Regions from separate parts of the Anaerosalibacter sp. Marseille-P3206 genome, predicted to be linked through region 2. Evidence: riboswitches for the same ligand, from Rfam matches in the RefSeq annotation. Region 2 holds a riboswitch; each other region holds the start of a gene.
The links. Region 2 has a riboswitch for cobalamin ahead of BQ9840_RS09070 (CGGC domain-containing protein). Riboswitches for the same ligand answer to the same signal wherever they lie in the genome.
Positions count from the first base shown of each region.

Region 1: it holds a riboswitch for cobalamin, as region 2 does, so the genes downstream of both, sucC (ADP-forming succinate--CoA ligase subunit beta) here and BQ9840_RS09070 (CGGC domain-containing protein) in region 2, are expected to answer to the same signal.
Region 3: it holds a riboswitch for cobalamin, as region 2 does, so the genes downstream of both, BQ9840_RS06535 (sirohydrochlorin cobaltochelatase) here and BQ9840_RS09070 (CGGC domain-containing protein) in region 2, are expected to answer to the same signal.
Region 4: it holds a riboswitch for cobalamin, as region 2 does, so the genes downstream of both, BQ9840_RS06215 (cobyric acid synthase) here and BQ9840_RS09070 (CGGC domain-containing protein) in region 2, are expected to answer to the same signal.

Region 1 covers NZ_FUHM01000002.1:2,268,047-2,273,623, reverse strand. The annotation lists gene BQ9840_RS12215 (proline reductase) at 1-106, opposite strand, end outside; gene prdC (proline reductase-associated electron transfer protein PrdC) at 126-1,487, opposite strand; gene sucD (succinate--CoA ligase subunit alpha) at 1,888-2,784, opposite strand; gene sucC (ADP-forming succinate--CoA ligase subunit beta) at 2,798-3,958, opposite strand; cobalamin riboswitch at 4,079-4,257, opposite strand; cobalamin riboswitch at 4,378-4,569, opposite strand; gene pepF (oligoendopeptidase F) at 4,679-5,577, opposite strand, start outside.
Region 2 covers NZ_FUHM01000002.1:1,618,208-1,623,784, forward strand. The annotation lists gene BQ9840_RS09060 (S8 family serine peptidase) at 1-1,334, shown strand, start outside; gene BQ9840_RS09065 (caspase family protein) at 1,393-2,910, opposite strand; cobalamin riboswitch at 3,282-3,468, shown strand; gene BQ9840_RS09070 (CGGC domain-containing protein) at 3,582-3,902, shown strand; gene BQ9840_RS09075 (ABC transporter substrate-binding protein) at 3,924-4,946, shown strand; gene BQ9840_RS09080 (FecCD family ABC transporter permease) at 4,950-5,577, shown strand, end outside.
Region 3 covers NZ_FUHM01000002.1:1,048,159-1,053,735, forward strand. The annotation lists gene bchH (magnesium chelatase subunit H) at 1-546, opposite strand, end outside; gene BQ9840_RS06515 (hypothetical protein) at 661-867, opposite strand; gene BQ9840_RS06520 (ABC transporter permease) at 876-1,610, opposite strand; gene BQ9840_RS06525 (ABC transporter ATP-binding protein) at 1,612-2,448, opposite strand; gene BQ9840_RS06530 (iron chelate uptake ABC transporter family permease subunit) at 2,474-2,686, opposite strand; gene BQ9840_RS06535 (sirohydrochlorin cobaltochelatase) at 2,708-3,478, opposite strand; cobalamin riboswitch at 3,589-3,764, opposite strand; gene BQ9840_RS06540 (SNF2 helicase associated domain-containing protein) at 3,861-5,577, opposite strand, start outside.
Region 4 covers NZ_FUHM01000002.1:991,545-997,121, forward strand. The annotation lists gene BQ9840_RS06200 (cobyrinate a,c-diamide synthase) at 1-546, opposite strand, end outside; gene BQ9840_RS06205 (pyridoxal phosphate-dependent aminotransferase) at 546-1,595, opposite strand; gene cbiB (adenosylcobinamide-phosphate synthase CbiB) at 1,610-2,542, opposite strand; gene BQ9840_RS06215 (cobyric acid synthase) at 2,544-3,395, opposite strand; cobalamin riboswitch at 3,503-3,676, opposite strand; gene BQ9840_RS06220 (patatin-like phospholipase family protein) at 3,758-4,954, opposite strand; gene BQ9840_RS06225 (CapA family protein) at 4,987-5,577, opposite strand, start outside.

The DNA.
Region 1 (5,577 bases), 650 kb from region 2:
GATCTTCTAAATTTTCTGGTGTAATTACTGTACCTTCTTCAGTTCTACAACAAACAGCAGCTACTTCATTTTTTACTGATTCTGCATATTCTGCACTCATAGACATATATAAAACCTCCCTTCAACTACTTGTTTTCTTCCATAGGTAATCTTCTTGTCAATGGATAGTCTAATGTTCTAAATACATGGTCTGTATGATGGTATACAGGTAGTCCCATCTTAGGTGCACAACACATTACTGTATTTGAACAGTCACTACAGTTTGAAATAAGAACTCTCTTAGCTCCACTTCTCTTTAGCTTGATAATTCCTTCAGCTTGTCCCGGACAATCTCCTGGAGTCTTACATTTATTTGCACCTTTTACATCTATAACATTTTTACACTTTGTAACTCCAACAACTTCTGCACCCATCTTAGCTGCAACATCTCTTAGTCTTTCTTCATTTGCACCACAGGCACAAACTAATAGACCTATTGGGCCTTCATATTTAGGGAAAGGTATAGTAACTATTGCCCCTCCTGAAGTCTTAGTAACATAAGAACTATCTAAATCTTGTGCCTTGCCTGTATATGGTCCTCCAATGATTACTTCTCCATATTCCCCATCTATTCCTCCACATTCTTCAATTAATTCCTTAATAGGAGTTCCAATAGGTACTTGGAATAAAATATGAGGCTCATTTCCACCTTTTATTTTTCCAATAATAGTCATGTCTTTGTCTATAACAGGTTTTCTATCTTCAACAGCTCTTGTTATATTTGAAAGAGTTTCAGCATTTATAACTACACATTTAGCTTCTAGTGGTAATTGTGTTGGTTCAAGCCAAATACCAAGTATAGCATGAATAAGTGCTCTCTCTTCTCCCATTGGATAGATATCTTTTAATTCTTTGATTTCAATATCCTTATTGCCATCTAAATATTTGTTAATAGCTTCAATAGCTTTTTTATGTTTAGCTTTTATTCCTATATACGCTTTTGGAGCATTAGTAACCTTCATTGCATATTCTATACCCCTTATTACAACACCAGGGTCTTCTTCTAGTAATTTAATATTGTGATGCAATGCTGGCTCACATTCAACACAGTTTGCTATTATATAACCATCTGGTATATCAGCTTTCAACTTAATATGAGTTGGAAAACCAGCTCCACCAGCTCCAACTATCCCAGCTTCATAAATAGTATCAAGTATTGAATCACATTCCTTTATTTTAACATAATCCTTGTTTTGAACATCATCTGCAAGTACTACTATCTCAGTATCATTAACAGTTTCTACTTTACCAGAAATACTTGAAAATATTTTAGCACCTAGTCCTGAAGGCTCTGCAATACATTGTCCTCTCTTCACTTCGTCTCCAGCCTTAACTATTGGATTACATGGTGCTCCTATATGTTGTTTTAACATAAATGACATTCTTTTCAAGGCCTTCACCTCCCATAAAATTAATGTAACATCTATTAAGTATGTTGCAAATATCATACCACAATATATATAATAATCTATAAATAATTAATTTGCAAATAATATAGTCAAAACCGCTAATAATACTGATTTACATCCTTTTTAAACTAGATTTTATAAAAGGTAAAATTAGTCAATTAAAAAAACAAGAGTCTGAAAATAGACATTAATTTTTTAATTGACCATTATTAATTGATTTATTTTTCACATATCAATTGAATAATGTATACTTACAATGCCATTAAATTAACAATCTATGTGTGTCGTTTTTTAGTCTCCGTGTCTATTTTTAAACTATCCTTTCTCATGATAGGACTAAATAACTGATAAAAAAACATTTCATCCATATAAAAGACGAAATGTTTTTTATTTAATTATTGATATAATATTTGTTTTATATATATATGTCAATACATTTTTATAGACAATAATCTAACAATTCTTTTTCTTTCAAAACTTCAACAAGAGTGTCTCCTATTGTGGCACATGTATCAGCTACTTCTATTCCACATTTCTTCATCATTCTTATTTTTTCATCTGCTGTTCCCTTGCCTCCTGAAATAATTGCTCCAGCATGGCCCATACGCTTACCTTTTGGTGCTGTGGCACCAGCTATAAATCCTACTACAGGTTTTGACATGTTTTCTTTGATCCATAGCGCTGCTTCTTCCTCTGCAGTACCTCCTATTTCACCAATCATAATAACTGCATTGGTATCTTCATCTTCATTGAATGCCTTTAAAACATCTATAAAATTCGTTCCATTTATGGGATCTCCACCAATACCAACAGCTGCAGACTGTCCAATTCCCTTTTGGCTTAATTGATAAACAGCTTCATAAGTCAAGGTTCCAGAACGTGATACTATCCCTACATGACCTCTTTTGTGAATATATCCAGGCATTATTCCAATTTTACATTCCTCTGGTATAACTATTCCCGGACAATTAGGCCCTATTAAACGAGTTTTCTTTCCTTCCATATATCTCTTAACTTTTACCATATCCTGCACTGGTATATGTTCAGTAATACAAACAACCATATCCAACTTAGCATCAACTGCTTCAATTATTGCATCTGGAGCCCAAGGAGCAGGAACATAAATAACAGAAACGCTTGCATTAGTTTCTTCTACAGCTTCTTTAACCGTATTAAACACTGGAACTCCTTGTACTTTTGTTCCACCCTTACCTGGAGTAACACCACCTACTATTTTTGTTCCATAATCCAACATTTCCTTTGTATGAAAACTAGCAGTTGAACCAGTTATCCCCTGTACAATTACCAATGTATCCTTATTAACCCATATACTCATAAAAATTCCCTCCTCACTTTACTAATTCAACAATTTTCTTAGCACCTTCACCCATTGAATTTGCAGTAACAATATTTAATCCTGAATTGTTAAGTATTTCTATTCCTTCATCAACATTAGTACCTTCCAATCTAACTACAATAGGCACTTTGACCTTTATATCCTTGCAAGCTTCAACAATCCCATTTGCAATTACATCACATTTGATAATTCCTCCAAAGATATTAACAAATATTCCATTTACGCGTTTATCTGAAAGAATAATCTTAAACGCCGCTTTAACATTTTCCTCTGTGGCACCACCACCAACATCTAGGAAATTTGCTGGTTCTCCACCATAATATTTTATAATATCCATTGTTGACATTGCTAAACCTGCGCCATTTACCAGACAACCAATATTGCCATCTAGTGATACATAAGAAAGATCATATTTTGAAGCTTCAATTTCTTTTTCATCTTCCTCTTCTAAATCTCTATAATCTAATATATCTTTATTACGATACAACCCATTGGAATCAAAATTCATTTTCGCATCTAATGCCATTACTCTTCCATCTTCAGTAACTACTAGAGGATTAATTTCTGCAATAGTACAATCTTTATCTACAAAACAACGATACAAATTTAGTAACAACTCTACAAATTGCTGCATAAGCTCTTTAGAAATATTAATATTAAAACCAATGCGACGTGCTTGAAAAGGAGTCAATCCAATAACAGGATCTATTATTTCTTTGTATATCTTATCTGGCATCTCTTTAGCTACATTTTCAATCTCGGTTCCTCCCTCTTCAGATGCAATTAAAACAATCCTAGATGTGCCTCTATCCAAAGTAAGTCCTATATAATATTCTTTTTTTATATCGCAGCCTTCTTCGATCAATAGTCGTGTTACCTCTTTGCCTTCAGGTCCTGTTTGGTGAGTAACTAGTTTTTTCCCTAATAGTTCATTTGCATGAAGCATTACATCATCAATACTCTTTGCTATTTTTACTCCTCCAGCTTTTCCTCTACCACCTGCATGAATCTGTGCTTTTACAACTGCTACATCGCTTTCTATTCTCCATGCCGCCTTAAAAGCTTCTTCAGGAGTAAATATTACTTGCCCCCTTGGAACCTGTATCCCATATTCATTTAATATTTCCTTTGCTTGGTATTCATGAATATTCATATTAATCCTCCATTCCTTTTAATTTTCACACAAAAAAACCTTTCTAAAGGCAGAAAGGCATAATTAACAAGTAGATAACTCTACTAATTTAATAACACCTCCTCATCCTCGTGAGTAATAAACAGCATTGCTACTATTGGCAGGTCTCCTGACTTAAGAATAACGAATCTTTCACCTTCCCATGCTCATGCACAGTGGTTTTGATAAGCTTCTATCTATTACAGTGGCGGGACCGTGTCGGAATTTCACCAAACTTCCCTTTTAAGTATTTTTATTACACCAATAGCCTCTTATTTAATTTTGTATCAAAAAATATAAAAAACCGTTAAATTTTTAACGGCAGAAAAATACACAAATATATAAACTTTATATATAAACACAAAGTCCTACAACATATTGTTACTATTTTTCCCACCGAAAAATGCAAACTGTTTATAAGCAGGTCTCCGGGCTTAGTATATGTTTATCGCCTTCCCAGAAAAATCCAGTGGCATATTGATAAACACTCTTCAATCATAATGAAGAAATACTTACCGTAGCGGGGGCTGCGTGGGCTTTTCACCCAACTTCCCTATTAATTATATAAATAAACTTATAAACATAACGGTATTTAATTTTCATATAACTATTTCACTAACCAACTCTAGTTTATGCTAAATAAATCACTTTGTCAATATTATAATTATTTTGAAAAAGGAGACCTAATGGTCTCCTTTTATACTAAATTAATTTATCCATTTCATCAACTAACTTACCAAATAATTTCAACGCCTTATCTATTGGTTCGCTAGTAGTCATATCTACTCCTGCTCTCTTAAGTACATTTATTGCATAATCTGAATCTCCGCTACTTAAAAACTCTATATATCTATCTACAGCTTCACTACCTTCTTTTAGTATTTTCTCTGATAGCGAAATTGCAGATGAAAAACCAGTTGCATATTGGAACACATAGTAATTGTAATAAAAATGAGGTATTCTAGCCCATTCCATTGCTATTTCATCGTCAATTACCATATCAGGACCATAGTATTTTTCATTTAATTTTTTATAACTATCACATAAGTAATCTGCTGTTAGTGCGCCTCCATTTTCAACATATTCATGGATATCTCTTTCAAATTCTGCAAACATAGCTTGCCTATAAATAGTACCTTTAAATTGGTCTAAATAATGATTTAGTAAATACAATTTTTCACTATTATCTTTTGCATTTTTAAGCATATGATCCATCAAAAGAGCTTCATTAGTAGTAGAAGCTATCTCGGCTAAAAATATACTATATCCTCCATAAATATATGGTTGATTCTTTCTTGTAAAATAGCTATGAATAGAATGTCCCATTTCATGAGCAATTGTAAATACATTGTCAAGAGTTTCATGATAGTTTAATAGTACAAAAGGTTTAGAATCATATGTCCCAAAAGAATAAGCTCCACTTCTTTTACCTCTGTTTTCATACACATCAATCCATCTATTGTTGAATCCTTCTTTTAATACTTCTAAATAATTCTCTCCTAGAGGATGTAGTCCTTCTATGATTACCTCTTGTGCCTTTTCATAAGGAACTTTTATATCAGTATCTTTAACTATAGGAGTATATATATCATACATGTGAA
Region 2 (5,577 bases):
TCTTAGGGTTTTATGGTAGCTGGGATGAACCAGAGATATTAGACGGATTTGAAGAATTAGGAGAAGAATCCTATTATGGATATGCTGGAATGATAGATGGAGAATTCAACTTTATGATTCCTAGTAAAGCTGCTATTAGTCCAGGTACTGCTGATGGTGAAATATTTGGAACTAATATAGTTATTCCAATACCTTCATTTATGAGAAATGCTGAAGAAGTTAGATATAATATTTTAGATAGTGAAGGAAACAAATTATCAACTATTTTAACAGAGCAGTTTGCATCAAAAACTTATATTGATGGAGGAAGGAAATTACCATTTTCTTTCAATCCTAATAGAGCTTGGGATGGTAAGATAAATGGTGAGATTGTTGAAGATGGATTGTATTATTATGAGATTGAATCTAAAATCCATTATGATGGAGCAAGGTGGCAGGAAAAGAAAATACCTGTATATGTGGATACTAAAGCACCAGAGATAAGCAATTTATCATTTGATAAATATAGTTCAAAGTTAAAATTTGAAGCTGAAGATAGTGGAATAGGTCTTTCACGAATACTTATATTTGTTAATAACAAACCTGTAGAAAATATAGAAGTAGAAGATGAACAAAATCTATTTGAAATAGATATGTTAGAACATCTATCAGGGTTAACAAATTATGAGATTAAAGTGGTGGTATTAGACTATGCAGGTAATATGAGGGAAAAGAATATTGCGGAAGGTAAGGATGAAGGTAGACCAGTTATTTACTTAATTAATCCTGAATTACTAGAGCCATACAATGAAAATGTCATTAAATTTAGTGGTTATGTATTTGATACAACATTAACTCCTGTAGTTAAAATTAATGGAATACAAGCTGATGTATCCTATAATGAAGAGATCGAAATAAAACAAGATGATGAAGTAATAAGAAGTGGTGAAGGATATGAATTTGAACTTGAATTAGAGTTTGAAGATGGATATCATGAGGTTGAAATCCTTTCTATTAGTCAAGGTGGAGTAGAGACTAGCATAGTTAGAAGATTTTGGGTAGATACTACTGAACCAGAGTTGACAGTGGAAGTAAAGGAAAGAGAGCTTACAGATGAAAGCGCTACTTTAGAAATATTGATGAAAGATAATTTTCCAGCTTTAACTTTATATATTAATGGAAGTGAAGTTAATAGAGTTGATAGATTATCTCAATATTCAATAGTAGAACCTATTGAAGAAAGCTTTACTTTTGATGTAGATTTAGATATAGGAATTAATGAATTAAAAATAGTTCTTGTAGATATGGCAGGAAATATGGTGGAGGAAGTTATAACAATTGAAAGAACTGAATAAATAAACAAAGAAGAACTCATTTCTAATTAGAAATGAGTTCTTCTTTCGTTTCTGTGTTTTACTTATGTGTATTAATATAATAGTCATATATTGCATTTAAAAGGCTTTCAAATTCTTTAGTAGTTAAAGGTTCACTGTTAAATGCTACATAGTTTACATTAAAGTTTTCTTCTATTAAGTCTACTGTGAATTGTATTATTAGATTTCCATAAACACCATTTTTTTTGACCATCCCATTAAATTCGACTACATGTGTATCTTCATTGGAGTAGAAATATTCCCAAGCGGGATTATAAAAGTAGTTGTCAAAGGCCTCTCGTATAGTTGGATATGAATGATTAGTGAAATGGCCATTTTGAACAAAATCTAAACATGTATTTTCATAATCTATTATACCTTCTACTGTGAAAAAAGAGGCTAATACTTTATCTTTAAGTCTATGTCCTCTTTGTGAGTATATATTGTCTTCGATTACTATAGTATACTGGGAATTGTAATCATAGTTTTTTAAAGGAGTAATAGTAATGTTTTGTTCATCAGAGCTTATTTTAGCATCTGTTGGGAATTTATTGCCATTAGAATCTAATATATATATATTATCTTCCAATGCATCTTTATTTAATTTCATGTTAAATTTAATATTCCATGCCTTATTAAGAGGAATATCATAAGAGGTTTTCCAAGTAATTATATTTTCAGGAGAAGCTTTTTTTATAGTAGAGCCAATTATAAAGTTGTCACCAATAGGATATGTTTGGACATTACTTGTTCTTACGTTATTCATAGTATAGTAATAAATTTCTTGTAGAGTTACATTACCATCATAGTTACCATCAGCTAGAAAATTGCCATTATATCCATTGCCCATTACAAAAGCTCTAGTGAATTCTCCTCCCCACCCCCAACTATCTGAAAAATTATATTCATAGGAATATTGATTTATTGAAGCTGCTGTAATAACTTTGTATTTACTATCTGTTAAGTAGCTTCGGCTTTTTATTTTTGTAAAGGCATCTAAAATAGATTGATTATAATTTTTTAGATAATCTTCTTCTGTATAGTTGTTTTCAGACATTGTTCCAAAGCTCTTATTTATGAATCCTCCTGAGTGACAACTATCTAATATCACTACAATTGTCCCAGGTATATTTCTTAGTTCTTTTTCTAATTCATGAACGCTTAAACCATATTCATCTACTCCTATTAAATAGGATGTATTATTTGAAATATCATATGCACCGTGGCCTGAATAGTATAGGTAGGAAACATCTCTTGGTTTAGCGTCTTTAAATGCTTCTCTAATACTATTTATTATCTCATCTTTTGTTAAATTTTGATTCTTTATTATACTAGTGAAAGGTGTATTGTTTGTTCCAAAGTAATTAAAAGTAAGAGCATTTTCAACTCTTATTAAGTCGTTTGATGGACCATTGAGGTTTTCAGAAGTTTGATAATTACTATTACCTATTAGTAAAGCTCTGTAGGTTGGAGTTTCAATTCCATAGCTTACAGTTGGTACAAAACTAAGTAATAAAACAAATGCTAATATTGTAATTATAGTATTTTTTTTAATCAAATTATCTCCCCCTTGTATAAATATGTTTGCAGAATAATGTTATATTTATATATTCGATAAATAAAAAAAAACTCCTTCTATAAAGTAGGAGTTTTAATATGTAAAGGCAAGCTATAAGCTTGCCTCAGTTGTAGACAGAACTGCTATTAGTCTAAAGGTTGAGTGCTATGTCAACCTTCAAATATATAATATAAAAATATTAAAAACAATTCAATGATATATATTTGGCTAATGTTCATAGATTTGTTATGGAGACTAAATAAAACCATGCTGCGACATAAGGTGAGACAGTAGGGAAGGTTTTTTTGTCGCAAAACTTACGGTACTTGGGCTTGACAAATCTTTAACCACCTAGTAAAATTTAACTGTCAATTTAATAGTTTAAAATAGGTTCTATTAATTTTTAATTTGTAGATTAAAAGGGAAGTTGGGTGAAAATCCCACACGGTCCCGCCGCTGTAATAGAGTAGTTTTTTCAATATGCCACTGGGAAACTGGGAAGGCTGAAAAAACAATGAGGCTTAAGTCAGAACACCTGCCTATTTTATATTACTATACTTTACGGACGATAAAGGGGGTAAATAAAATGGTTTATAGACATTCTCTATGAGCAATCCTTTGTTGTGTGTATTAAAGGATTGTTTTTTTATTAAATTTAATTAGGGGGAAATATGAAAATAGCAATTGGAATATGTGAAAAAATTAATGGTATATGTACAACTATGGGATGTTTCAGGGCTTATAATAATAAAGAAAAACATTTTTCCCAATATAAGAATATAGATACTGAAATTATGTCTTTCTTTACTTGTGATATTTGCTCTAAAAATACTAAGGAAAATATAATAAATATAGCAGAAAAATTAAAAGAAAATGGAGTTGATAAACTTCATCTAGGAGTTTGTATAGTTAAATGTGAAGCTAATAGATTAGACGAAATAAAGGAGATTTTTGAATCAAAGGGTATTCAGATTATCGAAGGTACTCATTAAAACACATAAGGAGAGGATAGCATGAAAAAGTTTTTAAGTTTGTTTTTAGCTATAATTATGATTTTTGGAGTTACTGGATGTAGTAAGGAATCTGATGTTAAGGAAAATGTTTCTACAGTTGCTCAAGAGTCTATGGAAGAGTCAGAAAATAATAATGAATCTCACTATCCAGTAACTATAAAGACGTATAATTATTCTGCTGAACCTGTGGAGATTACATTTGAAAAGTCACCAGAAAGGGTTTTGGCTGTATATCAAAATTCTATTGAAACATTATTAGCATTAGGATTGGAAGATAGAATTGTTGCTACAGCTGGATTAGATCATGAAGTAAAAGACGAATACAAAGAAGCTTTTGAAAAAGTTAAATATTATGAAAATAGACCTACAAAAGAGGAAGTTCTTGCAATGGAACCTGACTTTATACTAAGCTGGTATTCTCTATTTGGTGAAAAGAATTTAGGAGATGTTGATTTTTGGCATGAAAGAGGGATTAACACCTATATGGCACAGAATAGTGGTGTTGTACAACCTAATTCCTTAGAAAACGAATATGAAGATATTTTAAATATGGGTAAAATTTTTGATGTTGAAGATAAAGCAAATGAAATAGTTAACAACATGAAAGATGAAATAGAAAAAGCTAAAAATTTTGCAAAAGATAAAGATCCAGTAAAAACTGTTATCTTAGAAATTGGTGGAGATAATGTATTTAGAATCTATGGAGAAGATAGTATAGGAGGAAATGTAGCTACTCAGGTTGGTGCAGATTTAGTTGCAAGGCAAAATGGAAATATTGGTGGAGAAGATTTAGTAAAACTTAATCCTGATGTAATTTTCACTGTTTATTATGGTGATGAAATAGATAGGGATACAGCTTTAAAAGCTATTACAGAAAATCCTGCTCTTTCTAGTATAGCAGCTATAAAAAATGAAAGGGTACATCCTATAATGTTAAGCGAAGTTTATGCTAGTGGTATTAGAACTTTAGATGGAATAATAACTATTAGCAAAGGTTTATATCCAGACCTTTATGAGGAGTAGAATATGGAACAGAAGAGTTTAGATAAGGATATTCAACAGGGATTATTTAAGGGAACACCTATATATATAGGTGTTTCTATTATACTTTTAGTTGCATTAGTATTTTCAATATTAATATCTGTAGCTATGGGGTCTGTTGATATATCATTTAAAGACATTTATAGGATTATATTTTATAAGACATTTTCTATAGGAAACCCAGATACTCTTCCTAGCGATGCAATTATAGATATTGTTTGGTTTATAAGACTTCCAAGGATTATTTTAGCTACTTGTGTTGGTATGGGATTATCAATATCAGGATTAATAATGCAAGCAGTTGTTAAAAATCCTTTAGCTGATCCATATATTTTAGGTGTATCATCTGGGGCATATTTAGGGACAACTTTAGCTATTATGTTGGGAGTGGGCATATCCCTTGGGTCCAATTATGTTGGGATATGTGCTTTTATAGGAGCTTTTGCCATATCCATTCTTGTAATAACTATGGCGAATATAAATGGTAGGGCTAATTCTACAAAATTATTATTATCTGGTATGGCCCTTAGTACCTTATGCTCAGCTTTTTCTAGCTTTATAGTATATTTTTGCAAGAACAAAGAGAAAATCAGGAGCATTACTTATTGGCTAA
Region 3 (5,577 bases), 570 kb from region 2:
GAGATTATTTACCTTTCCATATTCTCTAAGGATTAAATAAAACAAATCCTCTATGCCTTCTCCAGCTAGTGTCCAATACTTAGATATAAGGACAAAGTTCCTCATATCTCTAGGTTTGCCAAATGGTACAAACTTTCCCATCTTTTCAGCCATATCCATCATTTTCATAATGGCCTCTACATTAATATCTTTTCTATTTTTCTTTGAACCCATTTTCATATCCTTAGCACTTAAAGAACCTAGCTTTAAATATGGGCCAATTTCCTTTCCTTGTCCTCCAATATTCACTATATCTCCACTACACTTTTTACATCCTGCTACAGTAGCAACTACTACATCCTCTTTAGCTCCCATAAGGTCAGTAAGTACAAAATCCGCTTCTCCAATATGTTTTTCTATTTCAGGAAGTTTTTCCTTTCTATATCCTCTTCCCACATAAAAAAGTTTTAAATCCAATATATTTCCGTATTCTTCTTTAAGTTTTTTGTAAAATCTTGACATATCAACAGCAACAGGATTTGATACAGTAACAACTACTAATTTCATATAAACACCTCTTTTACATAAACTTGGATTTAGTTATATTTAGAAAAGCAAAGATTGTTTTTAATCTTTGCTTTTCTATCTATTAGTTAAATACTTCTGGATATAGCATTTTTGCTAAACCCTCATACGCCTCACCATATCTATCATTTTTACAGCTTTTATTGAACTCCAAGCTGAATTAGATTCTACATCCTTTTTCAATCTCTGTTCAAGCTTATCTACTTTTCCCATAGCTTGAACAAATATAAAATCTGGATCTTCTTCTATTATTTTTTCCATACTAAAAACCTTGTCTTTTTCACTTAAAACATTCCTTATCATAAATTGTTTTACTTTACTTCTCTATAGCTCATAGCTATACCCCACAAATAAAACACTACTGAATAAATCAAAAGTACTAATATTGATTTATGGTCAAACTGCCCTTTCAACACAATATCCCTTAGGGATTGGGATGTATGTGAAAGGGGCAATACTCCAATTACACCTTTCACAAGAGGAGGTAAGTTCTTCAATGAAAAGAAAGTACCACATAAAAATGACATAGGAGTCATAACATAAGTAGTAAACCTACTCATATCGTAGTGACTTTCAATTGAAAGAGCAGCACCATATCCAAAAGCTGCAAACAAAAAACTATTTAAAAAACATATTAAAACAAAATAAAAATCAATATGTATCTTTATTCCAAACAAATATGATATCAATAATATAAGGCCAGATGCATACATCCCTCTAAAGGTGCCAGCCAGAATATGTCCTAAAGCTAGCAACTTCATATTCACCGGGGAAGTCAAATAATATTCAAAACTTTTTTCATATAATTTAGAAATATTAATCCTAACAGATATAGCATTAAAACTTGTATTCATAGTTGTAAGAGCAATAATTCCTGGTATTATAAAATGCATATAAGTTGCACCTTCTATAACTATATCCTTACCTAATCCCCATCCAAATGCAATTAAATACAAAAGTGGAGTCATAATAGCTGAACTTGTAATCTTAAAAAATCTTCTTTTAAAAAATATAAACTCTCTCCACAACACAGTAAAAACTTCCATATTATACTACCTTCCTATTCGTAAAGTTATAGAAAACATCTTCCAAAGTTGTTTTTCTAATAGTACATGAAATACTCTCAACATTTGAAATATACTTTTCTGCTTCTTCCTTCTCCTTAAAATATGCATAATTAGTCTTCATTTCATTGTCAAAATATTCAACAGTGTAAATACCTAAATCTTCTTTAAACCTATCAGGAGTATCCTTTTTGAATATTTTTCCCTCATTTATCAAGCAAACTTGATTGCAAAGATAATCTGCTTCTTCAATATAATGAGTCGTAAGAAGTATGGTCTTACCTAATGTCTTCATATATTTCAATATATCCCATATCTTCCTTCTACCATTTAAATCAATCCCCACAGTAGGCTCGTCAAGAAAAACAACATCTGGATCGTTAATTAAAGCCTTAGCTATCATAAGTCTTCTCTGCATTCCTCCAGAAAGATTCATAGCCTTTTTATCTCTATGTTCTTCTAACTCCATAGCAACAAGAAGTTCATCTATTAAATCTTTATAGTCCTTTATTTTGAATAGTTTAGCAGCAAAAACTAGATTCTCATATGCTGTTAGTTCTTTGTCTAAATTGGTATATTGGGGAACAACCCCTAATCTCTTTTTTATTTGCATATTATCCCTAGACATAACTTGTCCATCTATTCTCAATACCCCTGTTGTAGGTTTTAATAATCCTGTAAGCATATTGATAAGGGTACTTTTACCTGCTCCATTGGGTCCAAGAAGGCCTAAAAATTCTCCCTCTTTAATCGTTAAGCTCACATTTCCTACAGCAGTAAAATCCCCAAACTTTTTAGTCACACCATCTATTTCAATCAAACAAATCACATCCATCCTTTATTAATTAACATCTCCTCACCTTTTCGGGTATAAAATAAAGACCTACCACACTAACTGCACTTCCTGCAAGTAAAGATGAAAGAATAATAAACATAAATCTAGTCCTCTCAACATTAAGACCAAGGCCAGTAGCCACTTCATCTCCCAACATCAAAATATTTAATTTGCTTGGTAAAAGCATTACCAACACAATTCCAACTGCAGCATATGGAAACAATATCTCTTCTGGCAGAATTGCTTAAATCATATCCTTCAAATGAGAAACAAATATTTCTTGTACAGCTTCATTTTCCCCTAAACCATTAAGATAAGTTTCTACTTCAAATCCTTCACTTAAAAGAATACTCTTCCAAGAATCTTCCTCATCTCCAGCCATATCATTAGTTGCATGATCCCCTGCCACGAGCATAAATGGTTTCAAAACAATCTTTTTAATATTCTTTTCTTTCAAAATAGGAACTATATCCATAATAGTTTTACTTCCTTCCACTGTAGCAATATAAGCATTTTCAATATTCTTTTCTCTTAACTTTTCTTCAAGTATAGAATAAGACTCATCACTCACATGGTCAGTTCCATGACCCATAAATATCACTGCTTCATCATCACTAATTTTCCCAATATTAAGTGCTTCCACTACTCTTTCATAATCCCTATCATCAGACAATAATGGTTTCCCAACTTTAATATCTATACTGCTATTCTCTTTAAAGTCAGCAATTTGTTTTTGCATCTTCTCATATTCATGCCCAGGTATTATATGAAGAGATTGTACATATATCTCGTCAAATTCATCTTCCTTCAACTTGTCCAAAGCTTCAGCTACATTATCAATAACAAGCTTGTCTCTTTTTTTAAGAATATTTATAACCATCTGAGATGTAAAAGCCCTCCTCACATCGCAGTCTTTAAATTCATCTCTAATCCTATTCTCTACACTTTCAATACATTTCTTCCTAGTATCCTCATAAGTAGTTCCAAAGCTAACAACAAGAATTCCCTTTTTCATCTTATCCCTCCGTAGTTTGATTTTAAAAATAAAAAAGCCCTAACCTTCAGGTTAGGGTATTTTTTGACATAAATACACAATAAAAACAAGTAACGACTTCCCTCCGAAGGTTTACTAAAAAAGCAATAGGCAGGTCTCCTGACTTGTGTTTCATCCTACTCTCAACGCCTTCCCAGTTAAGCCAGTGGCAACAAGTTGATTTCATCACACTTACAGTAGCGGGGGCTGTATCGGATTTTAACCGATTTCCCTTTTAATCAAATGAACCTCATACTTTTTCATTATTCGATTTTATCCATTTATATATTATCATATAAGATTTTTTTGTTCAATTAATTTTTGTGTTTTTTTTGACAATGGTAGAAAACCTACATTTAATTCCCTATATATCAAATAAATATTTTATTTCCTCTTCACTTAATTTTGATACCAAAGTTTCTCCTTCTGTTATTACCTTGTCTATCATTTCTTTTTTTGATTCTTGAAGTTTAAATATCTTTTCCTCAATAGTCCCCTTGGTTATAAGTTTAATCACTTGAACTGTATTCTTCTGACCAATTCTATAAGCTCTATCTGTAGCTTGATCTTCAACAGCAGGATTCCACCAAGGGTCAAAATGAATAACCATATCTGCTCCTGTTAAATTAAGACCAGTACCTCCAGCTTTTAGCGAAATTAAAAACACATCTCCCTTTCCTCCATTGAAGTCTTTTACTAACTTACCTCTTTCCTTAACATCAGTAGAACCATCTAAATACATATATTCAATATGATTTTTTGCCAACACATCTTTTATAAGGTGTAACATACTAGTAAATTGAGAAAACAACAATATCCTATGTCCACTTTCAATAGCATCAACTAATATCTCTTCTAGTGAATCAAGTTTCCCACTACTAGCACTATAATTTTCAATAAACATTCCCGGATGACAACAAATTTGTCTTAATCTTGTAAGACCTGCTAGTATCTTTATTTGACTTCTATTAAAACCACTAACATTTATTTCTTCTTCAATTTCTCCTTTTATAGCTTGTAAATAAGCAAGGTAAATTTTTCTTTGCTCTACCGTCATATCTACTACAATTTGTTGTTCTATCTTATCTGGAAGTTCTTTTAGTACATCTTTTTTAAGCCTTCTCAAAATAAATGGCCTTATATGATTGTTTAAATCCCTAAGTGCACTTCCATCTTTGTCTCTTACAATAGGCTTTTCGTACTTTTCAATAAATTTCCCATGGGAAAGTAAATATCCAGGCATAAGATAATCAAATATAGACCAAAGTTCTGTAAGAGAATTCTCCATTGGTGTTCCTGTTAGAGCAAAATAATTCTTCGCCTTTATTCTCTTTACTGTTCTGGCATTTAATGACTTAGGATTCTTAATATGTTGAGCCTCATCTAATACAACATATCTAAAAGAAAAATCCTTGTAAAGTTCTAAATCCTTTCTAATAAGTGGATAAGAGGTAACAACAACATCATAATTCTCCATATCCTTAACCATTTGAGTTCTTTCACTTTTGCTACCTGACACTACCAATACTTTAAGTTTGGGTGCAAACTTTTCTATTTCAGATTCCCAATTGTATATTACTGAACTAGGTGCTACAACCAATGAAGGCCTTGAGCCATTTTCTTCAACTTCAGATAATAAAAATGTAATAACTTCAAGAGTCTTTCCTAATCCCATATCATCAGCTAAAATTCCACCAAATCCATAATTAGATAGTACCTTTAACCACTTAAAACCAAATCTTTGGTAATCTCTAAGAACTCCTTCTAGCCCTACTGGAATTTCAAAATCCATATCTTCAGGTTCATTTATATCATTTATTAATTTCTTAAAGCTTAAATTCTTTTTAATAAAATTAATCTGTCTATCCTTTAAATAATTATCTAAATAAGCTGCCCTAAACTTAGGTATTGAAACACTTCCATTTGCTAATTCATCATTACTTACATTTAGATAATCCAAAATCTCCCCCATATACTCTAATTCACTATTATCAAGAGGTAAAAATGAGCCATCTTTTAATCTAAAATATCGTTTCTTTTCTTTTATGGCATTAAATATATCTCCCAGCTCATTCATATCT
Region 4 (5,577 bases), 630 kb from region 2:
ACTATCTATTTTAAGAGATTCATCCTTTTCAACATAGCCAAGTACTTTTATTCCTACATATTCTTCAATTTTTTCTTTCAACAAATGATACATAGAAAAGCTAACTTTGTTTAGTATTATTCCCTTTATCATAGAACCTTCAAACTCAACCATTCCCTTTATTTTAGGAATAATAGAAAACATCTCACCCTCAGGGGTATATACGAGAATTGTGTTAATATTTAGTACTTTTGAAATATCATAAGATGAGTTTAAAAAGGTATTGTGTATTCCATCAAAATATCCCATGGCCCCTTCTACTACTCCGTATTCTCCTTCTGCCATGGATATAGAATTTTTAATTCCATCTGTTCCCATCATATGAATGTCCAAGTTTCCAGCTCTCGTACCTGCAGCCTTTTCTAAAAACTTTGTATCAATATAATCTGGTCCAGTCTTATACCCACATACATTTAAACCTCTTTTTTTAAATGCTCTTATAATTCCTAAAGTAACAAAAGTCTTTCCACTATTACTTGAAGGAGCTGTAATCATAATAGTTTTCATCAATATTCACCCAATTCTTTAAAAGATTTTATAAGTTTCATGTTTTTCTCTCTATCCTTAATAGCTACTCTTATATACTCACCATCTAATCCTTCAAAACTAGAACATTTTCTTATCACAATTCCTCTTTTTAGAAAATAATTGAAAACATATTCTTCATTCCATTTTAAAAGTTTAATGAGTATGTAATTTGACTGAGTACTATATGGTGCTATTCCTTCTAAATTAAATAGCTCACTAAGTAAATATTTTCGTTCCTCATGAATATAAGCTTTACTCTTTTCAATGTAATCCTTACATTGAAAAATATATCCTCCAGCACAATCAGCCAATGCATTAACACTCCATGGCAATTCTATATTTCTATACCTTTCCACTATATCTAGCGAAGTACAGCCATATCCTAGTCTAATTCCTGGAAGAGCAAAAAATTTAGTTGCAGCTCTAATGATTCCTACATTTTTAAAATTATATTTTTTAAAAATTTCTATGCTATCATAATCTTCAGGACAAAATTCAAAAAAAGCTTCGTCTAAAAGTAAAAATCCATCTTTTTCTCTTATGATTTTATATATGCTAAGTAATACATCTTCTTCAATTCTCATTCCTGTAGGATTGTTGGGATTTCCTAATATCAGTAAATCTCCTCTTTTAATATTGTCTTTTAAACTCTGTAAATCTACTTTAAAATCATCTGTATATTTAAGTTTTAATACTTCTTTTTTGTGTACTTTACTTCGCAATTCATATTCTGAAAAAGAAGGAATAAAAACCAATACTCTATCAAATAATTGTATAAAATTATCTATTATTTCCACAGCACCGTTTCCCACAACTACATTTTTATCTTCACAATTTAAATAATTAGCAACACTTCTCTTAAGATTCCTATACTTAATATCTGGATAAGCTTTTAATTTTTCAAAAGAGTTTTCAAGGATTTCTCCTAATCCTTCAGGAGGTCCCAATGGATTTATATTACTAGAAAAATCTATTAAATTGCCCTTATAAAAATCTCTATATGAAATCAAATCTCCACCATGTTTCATCTACTCACCTACTTTCAAACTACAATAAATAAAATTAACCAAATAGCAATAAATAATATTTCCGTTCTATACATAATATCAATAGTTTTTTTAATATCTTCTCTTTCTATAGTTCTTTTTTTATCTCCAATAGTTGGCTTTTCAACTAATTTTCCAAAGTAGTAGCTACTACCTCCCAACTGAATATTTAATAGTCCTGCCACTGCTCCTTCTGGATAGGCACTATTAGGACTCTTATGATTTTTTCTATCTCGTATCATTATTTTAAAACCATTTTTTACATCATACTTAAATATTGATGAAATACACATTAAAACTCCTGTGATCCTTGCAGGTATATAATTAAAAATATCGTCATTTATTGCGGGGAAAAAACCTAAATCAATGTACTTATCATTTTTGTATCCAAGCATGGAATCCATAGTGTTAACTATCTTGTACATCATTCCTCCAGGAGAACCAAATAGCAAAATATAAAATAGTGGAGCAATAACTCCATCAGAGGTATTCTCTGCAACAGTTTCAACATCTGCACTTACTATTTCACCTTCATTTAGCTTTGTTGTATCTCTTCCCACTATATAAGATAATTTCACCCTAGCATCCTCTATACCATTGGAAAAAGCATGATATACCTTCATAGCCTCTTTATGAAGGCATCTAGCTGCTATACATGTATACATTAGATAAGTATTTACAATATGATAAGCCACATCATATTGCTTTAGCCATTTAAGTAATACAAAGGGAATAGAAAAGGATATAAACATATTGAAAACAACTATTATAAATCCACCAAATTTTAGTCCCTTTCTACTTTTAAAAACCTTTCTTACTAATTTATCTTCCTGTGAAATAATATTGCCCATTAACTTCACAGGATGAGGAAAGCTATAGGGGTCCCCAATTAAAAAATCTAATACCACTGCCAAAAGTAAATCTACCATATTATTCACCTACATTTATGTCTAATAATGAATAAATATATTCCATATCCATATTTTCTCTAACTACCTTTGCTAATTTCTTGATTTGTTCTATCTTTTCCATTTCATCTTGAGCACTACTATTACATTTCTTTTCATAATCAGTTAAACTATCTTCGTCTTCTAATTCTATATGAACATATGGGATAGTTCCAACTACGGGAATATCAAGTAATTCTTCTATCATGTCTATTCCTGATTGTAAAAGAGATATATCTCCTCTAAATTTATTTATCACTAAACCTTTAATTCTCTTTCTTTCTTCTTCCTCTAAAAGCATTACTGTTCCATAAAGGGATGCAAACACCCCTCCCCTATCAATATCTGCTATTAAAAGCACAGGAGAGTTTGCCATTTCAGCCATTCCCATATTCACAATATCATTTTCTTTTAGATTGATTTCAGCAGGACTACCAGCTCCTTCTATGACTACTACATCATATTCACTTTCCACTTCCTCAAATGTTTCTAATATCATGGGTCTTAAACTTGTTTTAAATTTAAAATACTCTACTGCATCCATATTTTCAGATAATTTCCCTTTTAAATAAACTAAACTAGACCTATCACCAGTAGGCTTTAATAAAATTGGGTTCATCCTAGGATCTGGCTTTAGTCCTGCAGCTGTAGCTTGTAATGCTTGTGCTGTACTTATTTCTAATCCATCTTCAGTAATATAAGATTTAGATGACATATTTTGAGCTTTAAATGGAAATACACTTAAATTATCTTCTACAAAAATTCTACATAGAGCTGTACAAAGCATACTCTTACCTGCAGAAGAAGTAGTTCCCTGTACCATAATACTACTCATGACTTCACCTCCAAATTTAAAAAAAGAACTTCTCTCGAAGTTCTCTTGTCATAAAAGTTCATATTTTTCATTTGTGAACCAATCAACAAGCACTGTCTTTCCCTCCGAAAGATGGCTTTTGTTCAGGCAGGTTTCCTGACTCATGGCTCAATCCTCCTTCCTCCTTCCCAGCAATAGCCAGTGGATATGGAATTCGTCACCATTCACAGTAGCGGGGGCTGTAGTGGGTTTTAACCACTTTCCCTTTTAACCCATAGGGCACCTAAACTCTTATTCTATTTTCTATTCCATGATATCATTTTTTTAGATTTTATGTCAAATAGAAAATAGTGAGTCAGGGGACCGTCCCTTGACTCACTAACTCAAAATAAAATATCTGCAATATTTAATATTGTCTCATCTTTGTTTAATACAGAAAGAAAATCTACCTTATTTACTAACTTAGTTAAAAAACCATTTTCCCTTTTTAGTTCATCACATTCATGTTTTTCTAATACTAAATTTAAAAATTCATCGAAACTATATATTTTAAATCTTTCCACCTCATATTTTTCTGCTAAATGTTCAAGAAATCTAATAGCAATATCTTCATAGTCATTCCCCTTATTAGTACCAACTAATGTACTTATTTTAGGTATTATATATTCAAATATTGCCCTCTTATAAGGTACGCCTTCTATTCCTAAAGTTTTTCCAACTTGAAGAATCTTTTCTTCTCCAAAACTTAAGAACTTATTTATGAAATAATCTTCATCCCTTTTCCCTTCGATATAATACTTATATCCCTTCAAACCTCTAAGTGCTTTCAATCCATCATAGTAGCCAAGTTCCATATCCCTTATAGCAGTTTGACTTTCAAATTCTAAGGTCTTACCCAAATCATCTACAGGGGAAATATATATTACATTTAATCCCTTATCATCTATCTTTTTTAATCTACCTGGCCCATGAGTTCTAACAGCAATTATATCTTTATAACCTTTGTGAGAAAGTAAATTTATAGGTAGATTGTTATAAAGTCCACCGTCTATAAATTTCTTACCATCAATTTTTTCACTCTTAAAAGCAGGAAAGTTTGCACTTGCTATTATATAGTCAATTAATTTTCCCTCTGGAATATCTTCTATATATAATTCCAAAGGCTTTAAGTCTGTAAGAGAAACTGTTACTATTGCAAAATCCTTTCTAGATTCTCTAACCTTTTCTTCATCTATTACTTCATTTAATAATTCTCTTAGTGGAGTTATATCTAATCCCTTATCATCTAATACAGATTTTACTTTTCCAGCTAAATTTTTAATGTCTTCTTTTCCTAACTTACCTTTTTTTATCTTTTCAATTTCTTCATCACTAGCAGCTATAACTCTTGAATATGTCATATTTGACCAAAGTTCAACTGCCTTTTCGTATCCACCTTGGACTAACATAGCCCCATTCAATGCTCCAACGGATGTACCAGCAATCCCACCAATTTCAATGCCCATCTCCATTATAGCCTTATATGCTCCGATATGATATGCTCCTTTTGCTCCTCCACCTTCTAATACGAGACCATACATATAATTACCCCCAATATTATTTGAGTTATATACTAATTTATCTCCATAAAACCTTTACCATTTACCTTACTCCCAAAAGGTTTAGACAATTTATTTATATTATTAATAGCTTCTGCTTTTTCCTTTCCTTCTAAAGGTATTGGCCTTCCATTTATAATCTTACATGGTATTACATTTATACTCTGAATCTCTTTGTCTACTATGGTTACTTGACTAATCATAGTATTAGTGCCTGCTTTGCTTGCTGAATTAAATATAAAATTGCCTAGACTATAGAATATCGGCTTTCCATTGTACACTTCTATTCCCTGCAATACATGAGGATGGTGTCCCATTACTATATCAGCTCCACAATCTATGGCTTTCTTAGCCACATTGATTTCCTGTTTTCTAGGAGTAGTTATCCTCTCTACTCCCCAATGAATAGATAGAATAACAATATCAGCTTCCTTTTTCATCTCAGCTATTTTCTTTGTCATTTCGCCTACATAATAATCATAACCACTTACAAGTCCTGATCTTTCGCTAGTTGCGTACCATTTCATATCAGGAATAACCCTTGAAAAAGATAGTATTCCAATTTTAACTCCCTTTTCTTCGATTATAACTCCCTCTATTGCTTC